Methylomagnum ishizawai: one gene and its partner. Each later gene encodes a partner of the first gene's protein in a complex. Links are inferred from orthologs where the notes say so. Each region holds a gene or a part of one and is shown on either strand. Other genes may lie near its edges.

Region 1 (3,164 bases):
GCGACAGCCGCCCAAGCATGGCCTCGTCGATATTGCCCAGGACGCGCACGGCGTATTGGCGCTCGATCTGGTGGGAAGGATGCATCAGCCGGTTGGCGAGTTCGCCATGGGTGGTGACCAGCAGCAGCCCTTGGGTGTTGATGTCCAAGCGGCCTATAGCGATCCAGCGCCCGCGTTCCGGCCTGGGCAATTGGGTGAAGATCACCGGACGGCCTTCCGGGTCGCGGCGGCTGACCACTTCGCCGGCGGGCTTGTGGTAGAGCAGCACCCGGGTTTCGGCCTGGGATTTCCGGGCGAGGTCGATGGGGCGGCCATTGACGGTGATGCGGTCGTCCGGGCGGCAACGCGCACCCAGTTCGGCCCGCTGGCCGTTGAGGGAAATACGTCCGTCCTTGATCCATTGCTCGATTTCCCGGCGCGAACCCAGGCCCAATTGGGCCAATACTTTCTGGATACGCTCCCCGGCCTCGGCGGGCGGGGTGTCCGGCTCAGGCGTCCGGTTCTGTGGTTGGGATCGTGGGAATGTGCGCATGGGAGGGTTCCTGTTCGGTGGGTTCCAGGGGGCTGTCGAGCCGGTCGATGAGCGCCTGCAAAGGCGGTAATTCGCTCAGGCTTTTCAGGCCGAAATAATCGAGGAAATGCCGGGTGGTGGCGAGCAAGGCCGGGCGACCGGGGACTTCCTTGTGGCCCACGGTCTGGACCCAGTTGCGGTCGAGCAGGGTGCGGACGATACCGGTGTTCACCGCCACGCCCCGGATGTCCTCGATCTCGCCGCGCGTGACCGGCTGGCGGTAGGCGATGATGGCGAGGGTTTCCAGCAAGGCCCGCGAATAACGGGCCGGGCGCTCCTCGAACAAGCGCGACAGCCAGGGCGAGAAAATCGCCCGCACTTGCAGGCGGTAGCCGGTCGCCACCTGTTTCAATTCGACCGGGCGGCCTTGGCAATCCTCGGCCAGCGCCGCCAAGGCCGCTTGTAATTGCTCCGGGCCGGGCTGTTCCCGCTCGCCGAACAGACCCAGCAATTCCGCCTGGCTCAAAGGACGGCCCGCCGCCAGCAAGGCCGCTTCGATGATGTGCTTGAGTTCCATCCTAGTCGGCGACCGGGGCGGCGGCGCGGATTTGCAAGGGTCCGAGCGGTTCGTCCTGGAGGATTTCGATCAACCGTTCCTTGGACAATTCCAGTATAGCCAGCAACGCGACCACGGCACCGGGGCGGCCTTCGCCGCGCTCGAACAAGTCTTGGAACGGCACCAGCGCCTGCACTTTCAGCCGCCCCAGGATACCCGACATCCGTTCCCGCACCGACAAGGGTTCGCGCTTGATCTGGTGGCGGGTGAGGCGGTCGGCCCGGCGCAGCACGCCCTGGAACGCCAGCAGGATTTCTTGCAACGCGACTTCCGGGTAGACCTTGTTAACCTGGATGGCCCCGGTGTCGGCGGACACCTCGTGGACATCGCGCTCGCAGCGCGGCAATTGGTCCAGGGCTTGCGCCGCCAGTTTGTAGCGCTCGTATTCCCGGAGGCGGCGGATCAAATCGGCGCGGGGGTCGTCTTCCTCGCGCTCGGCGGCGGCGGGTTTCGGCAGTAGCATCCGGGATTTGATCTCGGCCAGGATCGCGGCCATCAGCAGGTATTCGGCGGCGAGTTCGATGCGCAGCACGGCCATCATGTCGATATAGGCGATGTATTGGCGGGTGATATCGGCGATGGGGATTTCGAGGATCGATAGGTTCTGCCGCCGGATCAAATACAGCAGCAAATCCAGCGGACCCTCGAACGATTCCAGGATCACTTCCAGCGCGTCGGGCGGGATATAGAGATCGGTCGGCAGATCGGTGACGGGATTGCCGTTGACGATGGCGACCACATCCGAAGGCGCGGCGCGTTCGCCCGGCGCGGTATGCTCGCTCATCGGCGGACCCTAGCCTCCCGGTCCCATCAATTGGTACAGGATACCGTAGGGAATCCCGGCATAGAGCAGTGATTGGTTGAGTAACAGGTTCATCGGTCCGCCGAGCAACAGCGACAAGGCCGGGGTCGCGATCAAGATCAACAGGATCAACAAGCCGTATTGTTCCAACTGGCCGTAGCGGTAGGCCCATTTGTCCGGCAGCAGGCTGGTCATGATGCGCCCGCCGTCCAGGGGCGGTAGCGGCACCAAGTTGATGAGCATCAGCATCAGGTTGATGTAGATACCGGCGGCGGCCATGTAGATCATCGGCAGCGAGTAATAACGGTCGCCGATCACATGCGCCAGCTTGGCGATCAAAATCCAGGACGCCACCATCAGCAGGTTGGCCAGCGGCCCGGCCAGGGCGACCAAGCCGATATCGCGCTTGGGCTGGTGGAGCTTGCCCCAATCGACCGGCACCGGCTTGGCCCAGCCGAAGATGAAACCGCCCAGCACCAGCATCACCCCCGGCAGGATGACCGTGCCCACGGGATCGATATGCTTGAGCGGATTGAGCGTCAGGCGTCCCAAGCGGTCCGCCGTCTTGTCGCCGAGGAGTTTGGCGACCCATCCGTGGGCGACTTCGTGCAGGGTGATGGCGAAAATCACGGGCAAGGCCCAAACGGCGAAACGCCCGACCGTGGTGAGTTGTTCCATGGGGATAGCGGGGGATAAGCGGTTAAAACAGGCCGTCAACGGTGCCCTTGCCCTGCCGGATCAGTTCCGGGCGGGCTTCGGTGAAACCGATGATGGTGGTGGGTTGGTAGGCCACCGGGCCGGCGTCTAGGACCAGGTCCACCTCTTTTTCCAGGCGGGCGCGGATATCCTCGGGGTCGCTCATGGCGTCTTCGTGTCCTGGGAGGATCAGGGTGGAACTGAACAAGGGTTCTTGTAATTCTTCCACCAAGGCCATGGTGATGGGATTGTTCGGGAGCCGGATGCCGATGGTCTTGCGCTTGGAGTGCTGCAAGCGCCGTGGAGTTTCGCGGGTGGCCGGTAGGATGAAGGTGAAGGGTCCGGGGGTCAGGGTTTTGATGAGGCGGAAGGCTTCGTTGTTGATCTTGGCGAAGGTGGCGATTTGCGAAAGATCGATGCAGACCAGGGTGAAATTATGCGCGTCGCCGAGTTGGCGGATGCGGCGGATGCGTTCGAGGGCGTCCTTGTTGTCGAGTTGGCAGGCGAAGGCGTAGCCGGAATCGGTGGGATACACGATC
Region 2 (4,255 bases), 2.4 Mb from region 1 along the record:
GCGCCGCGTTTTTCATGTCAGAACCGGATGGTGCGGGGTTCGTTCTGTTCATGATGGATGCGATAAATGATCCGATGGCTGCGGACGATGATTTCCCAAATATTCCGGTTGTCGATTCCCGGCTCAATTTTTCCAATCTCTGGATATATCCGATGGACTTGGTGTTATCGATGGGCGGCTTATCGAATAAAGATAGCGCATGGCGTTTTGAATATCCGGGCGGGTCGAAAGAGGGAAATTTATTTGATAAGCTACCTGTGAGATTCCGCTTCGCCATCTTCCATTTGAGTCGTCCTGTGGTCCAAATTTCTAGTATTTGTGGAGGGCGGTATACTCACATCGCCGCCATTTCCACCGCCGCATCAATATCCACCGCGACGATTCTAGATACCCCAGGTTCTTTCATGGTCACGCCGGCCAAATGCTGGGCGATTTCCATGGTGGCCTTATTGTGGGAGATGAACAGGAATTGTACCCGCTCCGACATTTCCTTGACCAACTGGCTGAACCGGCCCACGTTGGCGTCATCCAAGGGCGCGTCCACTTCGTCGAGCAGGCAGAACGGCGCGGGATTCAGCTCGAAGATGGCGAACACCAAGGCCGCCGCCGTCAACGCCTTTTCGCCGCCCGAGAGCAGGTGGATGGAGCTATTGCGCTTGCCAGGGGGCCGCGCCATCACGCTGACCCCGGCTTCCAGCAATTCGCGCTCGGTCAGTTCCAAATACGCCTGTCCGCCGCCGAACAGCTTGGGGAACATGCGCTGCAAACCGGCGTTGATCTGGTCGAAGGTGTCCTTGAAGCGGGCGCGGCATTCCTGGTCGATCTTGGCTATGGCTTCCTTGAGGGTGGCGAGCGATTGGCTCAAGTCCTGGTGCTGCTGTTCGAGGAATTTCATGCGCTCGTCCTGGGCTTGGTATTCCTCCATCGCGGTCAGGTTTACCGCGCCCAGGCGGGAGATTTCCTCGGCCAATTCGGCGACGCGCTGTTGCCAAGCCTTTTCCTCGGCTTCGGGCGGAAGGCTCGCTATCGCTTCGTCCGGTTTGGCGTCGAGTTCCTCGAATTGCTCGCGCACCGTTTGCCAGCGCACTTCGTTGGTGGAGAGTTCGAGTTTGGCCTGTTCCAACTGTTCCTTGAGAGCTTCCAGGTCGCGCTCGTTTTGGAGGCGGGCTTCGTTGAGGCGGCGGATTTCGGCGCTGGTTTCTTGATCGCGGCGGCGCAGCGCGTTGAGATCGCGGTCGGCGGCGGTGCGGCGTTCGATAAGGTGGTCTAGCTCGGTGGCTTCGGCTTCGACCGGAGCGGCGGTTTCGGCCAAGCGTTGGTTTAGCGCTTCCAGCCGTTCCAGGGCTTGCCGGTACAGGGTTTGCGCCCGCTCCAAATGCTTGAGGGTGAGGCTTTCGTTGGAAACGAGGCTTTCGCGGCGGCTGTTGAGGGCGTTGCGGCGGTCGCGTTCGGCGCGGAGGGCGGCGTCGGCTTCCTGCAATTGGCTTTCCAAGGCGGCGCGGCGGGCGGCTTGCTCGGTGGATTTGGGACCGAGTTCGGTCAGGCGGTCTTCAGCATCGAGCAGGAGGCCGCAGGCTTCGGCGGTTTCCTCGTGGTTCTCGGCGCGTTGGGAGTCCAGGTCTTCGGCTTCCAATTCCAGTTGGCGCAGGCGCTTGCTGGCTTGTTCGCAACGGGCTTCGGCGGCGCTGAGTTCGGCTTTGAGCTTCGCGTGTTCGGAGGCGAGGCGGCGTTCGTCGGTTTGCAGGCGTTCGCGTTCTTGCTCGGCGGTGCGGATCGAGGTTTCGGCCTGGGCCAGTGCTTGTTCCAGGGTTAGTGCCTGGGCTTGGCATTCGTCGCGGCGGGCTTTGAGTTCGCGCAGATCGCGTTCGCGCTTGAGGACGCCGGCTTTGCCGTCGTCGGTTTTGGGCGCGGCCAGCCAGCCGGGGCCGAGTTTCACGCCGTCGGGCGTCACCACCGATTCATGTTCGGCCACGGCTTCGCTCAGGGCGCGGGCGCTGTCCAAGTCGTCGGCGCAATACACCGAACCCAACAGCGGCCCGAGATTCCACGGCGACCGCACCCGGTCCAACAGCCGGGACGCTTTCGGCGCGGCGGCAACCTGGGCGGCGGCGCGGGTTTCGATCAGGCCCAAAGCCTCGTCGCCGATGGCGGCCAGATGCGGCAGATAAGGCGCGGCGGTTTCCACGCACAGGGCTTGGAGATGGATGCCCAAGACGCTTTCGACGGCGGTTTCCCAACCGGGAGCCACGTCCAGGTGTTCGGCGAGGCGTCCGGCTGGGTCCAGGGCGTGTTCGGCCAGCCAGTGTTTCAGCCCGGCCCGGTCCTTGCCCATGGCGTGCTGTTGCAGGGTTTCCAGCGAACTGATGCGGCCTTCCAGGGCGTGGAGTTCGGCGCGGCGGGCATTCAGGTCTTCCTGGCATTGCTTGCCATGGGCGCGGTCGGCTTGGATCGCACTGTGCAAAGCGGGCAGACGCGCTTGCAGTTCGGCGCGTTCGGCTTCGAGTTCGGCGGTTTCCTGCCGCAAATCTTCCAAACCTTCGGTCTGGAGCGTGTCTTCCAGTTCTTCGCGCTCATGGTCCAGCCGTTCGCGGCGGGTGTCCAATTGGCGCTGTTGTTGTTCGAGTTGCTTGAGGCGGGCGCGTTGGATTTCGGCCTGGCTGTGCAAGCGCCCAAGTTCGCCGCTGGATTGCTCGAAGGCCAAACGGGCCGCTTGCAGGGCGTGTTCGGCTTCGGCGCGGCGGGCGGCGGCGCTGTGTTCGGCGGCTTGCGTGGTTTCCAGCGACAGGGCCACCGCCGCCAATTCTTCCCGCAAAGCGGCGAGTTGGGTTTGATCCTGGTCCAGATCACGCAGGGCCAGTTGTTGTTCCTGGCCCAGGCGCACTTCTTCTTGCAGCAGGGTGTCGCGGGTCTGCTGGGCGTGTTGCAGGGCGAGTTCCAGTCGGTTGATTTCGGAGCCGAGTTCGTAGAAGCGGGCTTGCTGTGCGCCGAGTTGGGTTTGCAGATTTTCGTGCTGGGCGCGGTGTTGTTCCAGGGTTTCGGCCAGGGCTTGGCCTGCGCTGTATAACTCGCGGAAACGGGTTTCGTGACCGGCTAGCGTGGTTTTGAGGCTTTGGCCGAGTTGGTCGTATTTGAGCCAGCGCAGGGCCAAGAGTTGTTGCTTGTGGCGGCGTTCCTCGTCGCGCAGGGCGAGGTATTTTTCGGCCTTTTTGGTCTGGCGTTTGAGGCTTTCCAGTTGTTTCGCCACCTCGTCGCGCACGTCCATGAGGCGGTCGAGGTTTTCCTGGGTGTGGCCCATGCGCAGTTCGGTTTCGTGGCGGCGCTCCTTGTATTTGGAGATGCCGGCGGCTTCTTCGATCAGGGAGCGCAGTTCGTCGGGCTTGGCTTCGATCAGGCGGGAGATGGTGCCTTGTTCGATGATGGCGTAGCTGCGCGAACCCAGCCCGGTGCCCAAAAACAGGTCGGTGATGTCCTTGCGGCGGCAGCGCGAGCCGTTGAGGAAATAGACCGACTGGCCGTCGCGGGTGACTTGGCGCTTGATGGAGATTTGCGGGTATTGGGCGAATTCGCCGGGGGCTTTGCCTTCGCCATTGTCGAACACCAGTTCCACGAAGGCCATGCCGACCGGCTTGCGGCTCGATGAGCCGTTGAAGATCACGTCGGCCATGCTTTCGCCGCGCAGGTGCTTGGCCGAGCTTTCGCCCATGACCCAGCGCACGGCGTCGATTAGGTTGGATTTGCCGCAGCCGTTCGGTCCCACGATGCCGACCAAATTGCCGGGCAGCGGGAGGGTGGTGGGATCGACGAAGGATTTGAAGCCCGCGAGTTTGATCTTTTCGAGGCGCATCAGGCGGTGTGTGGGGAAAACAAGGGCTTGGGCGTGGCTGGGTGGTTCGGGGGAAGGGGCGGGGCTATTATAACCGGCTATTCCGCAAGGCGTTCTGCGTCCTGGCGGGGTTTGTTCCGCCCTTTTTCAGCTATTCCGAGCCATGTCCACACTACCCAGCAAAGCCTTAGAAACCTTCGACAATCCCCAGCCGGGCCGCGATTACACCATCCGCATCGATGTGCCCGAATTCACCTGCCTGTGCCCTAAGACCGGCCAGCCGGATTTTGCCACCCTCCTGCTCGAATACGTGCCGGACCGGTTGTGCGTGGAACTGAAGTCCTTGAAGCTCTACGCCTGGTCGTTCCGCGACGAGGGCGCGTTCCATGAGGCCGTGACCAACCGCATTTTGGATGATTTGGTGGCGGCGAC

The links.
Region 2: the proteins of B9N93_RS11650 (region 1) and smc are in contact, whole or in part, in a crystal structure (PDB 3ZGX), measured with the Bacillus subtilis proteins. The link is inferred for Methylomagnum ishizawai from one-to-one orthologs.

The regions. Positions count from the first base shown.
Region 1 is NZ_FXAM01000001.1:2,621,728-2,624,891, forward strand. What follows is about bases 1-2,951. They hold B9N93_RS11650 (segregation and condensation protein A), read right to left. Parts: upstream 1,912-2,951; coding sequence 1,090-1,911; downstream 1-1,089. Other genes in these bases: rluB (23S rRNA pseudouridine(2605) synthase RluB), read right to left, coding at 1-532; scpB (SMC-Scp complex subunit ScpB), read right to left, coding at 489-1,088; B9N93_RS11655 (site-2 protease family protein), read right to left, coding at 1,921-2,607; B9N93_RS11660 (L-threonylcarbamoyladenylate synthase), read right to left, coding at 2,630-2,951. Outside these bases: more of B9N93_RS11660, read right to left, coding at 2,952-3,164. UniProt on the Bacillus subtilis protein: Participates in chromosomal partition during cell division. May act via the formation of a condensin-like complex containing Smc and ScpB that pull DNA away from mid-cell into both cell halves.
Region 2 is NZ_FXAM01000001.1:214,089-218,343, reverse strand. Bases 135-4,176 are described here. They hold smc (chromosome segregation protein SMC), read right to left. Parts: upstream 3,845-4,176; coding sequence 335-3,844; downstream 135-334. Other genes in these bases: queF (preQ(1) synthase), read left to right, coding at 3,987-4,176. Also shown: more of queF, read left to right, coding at 4,177-4,255. UniProt on the Bacillus subtilis protein: Required for chromosome condensation and partitioning.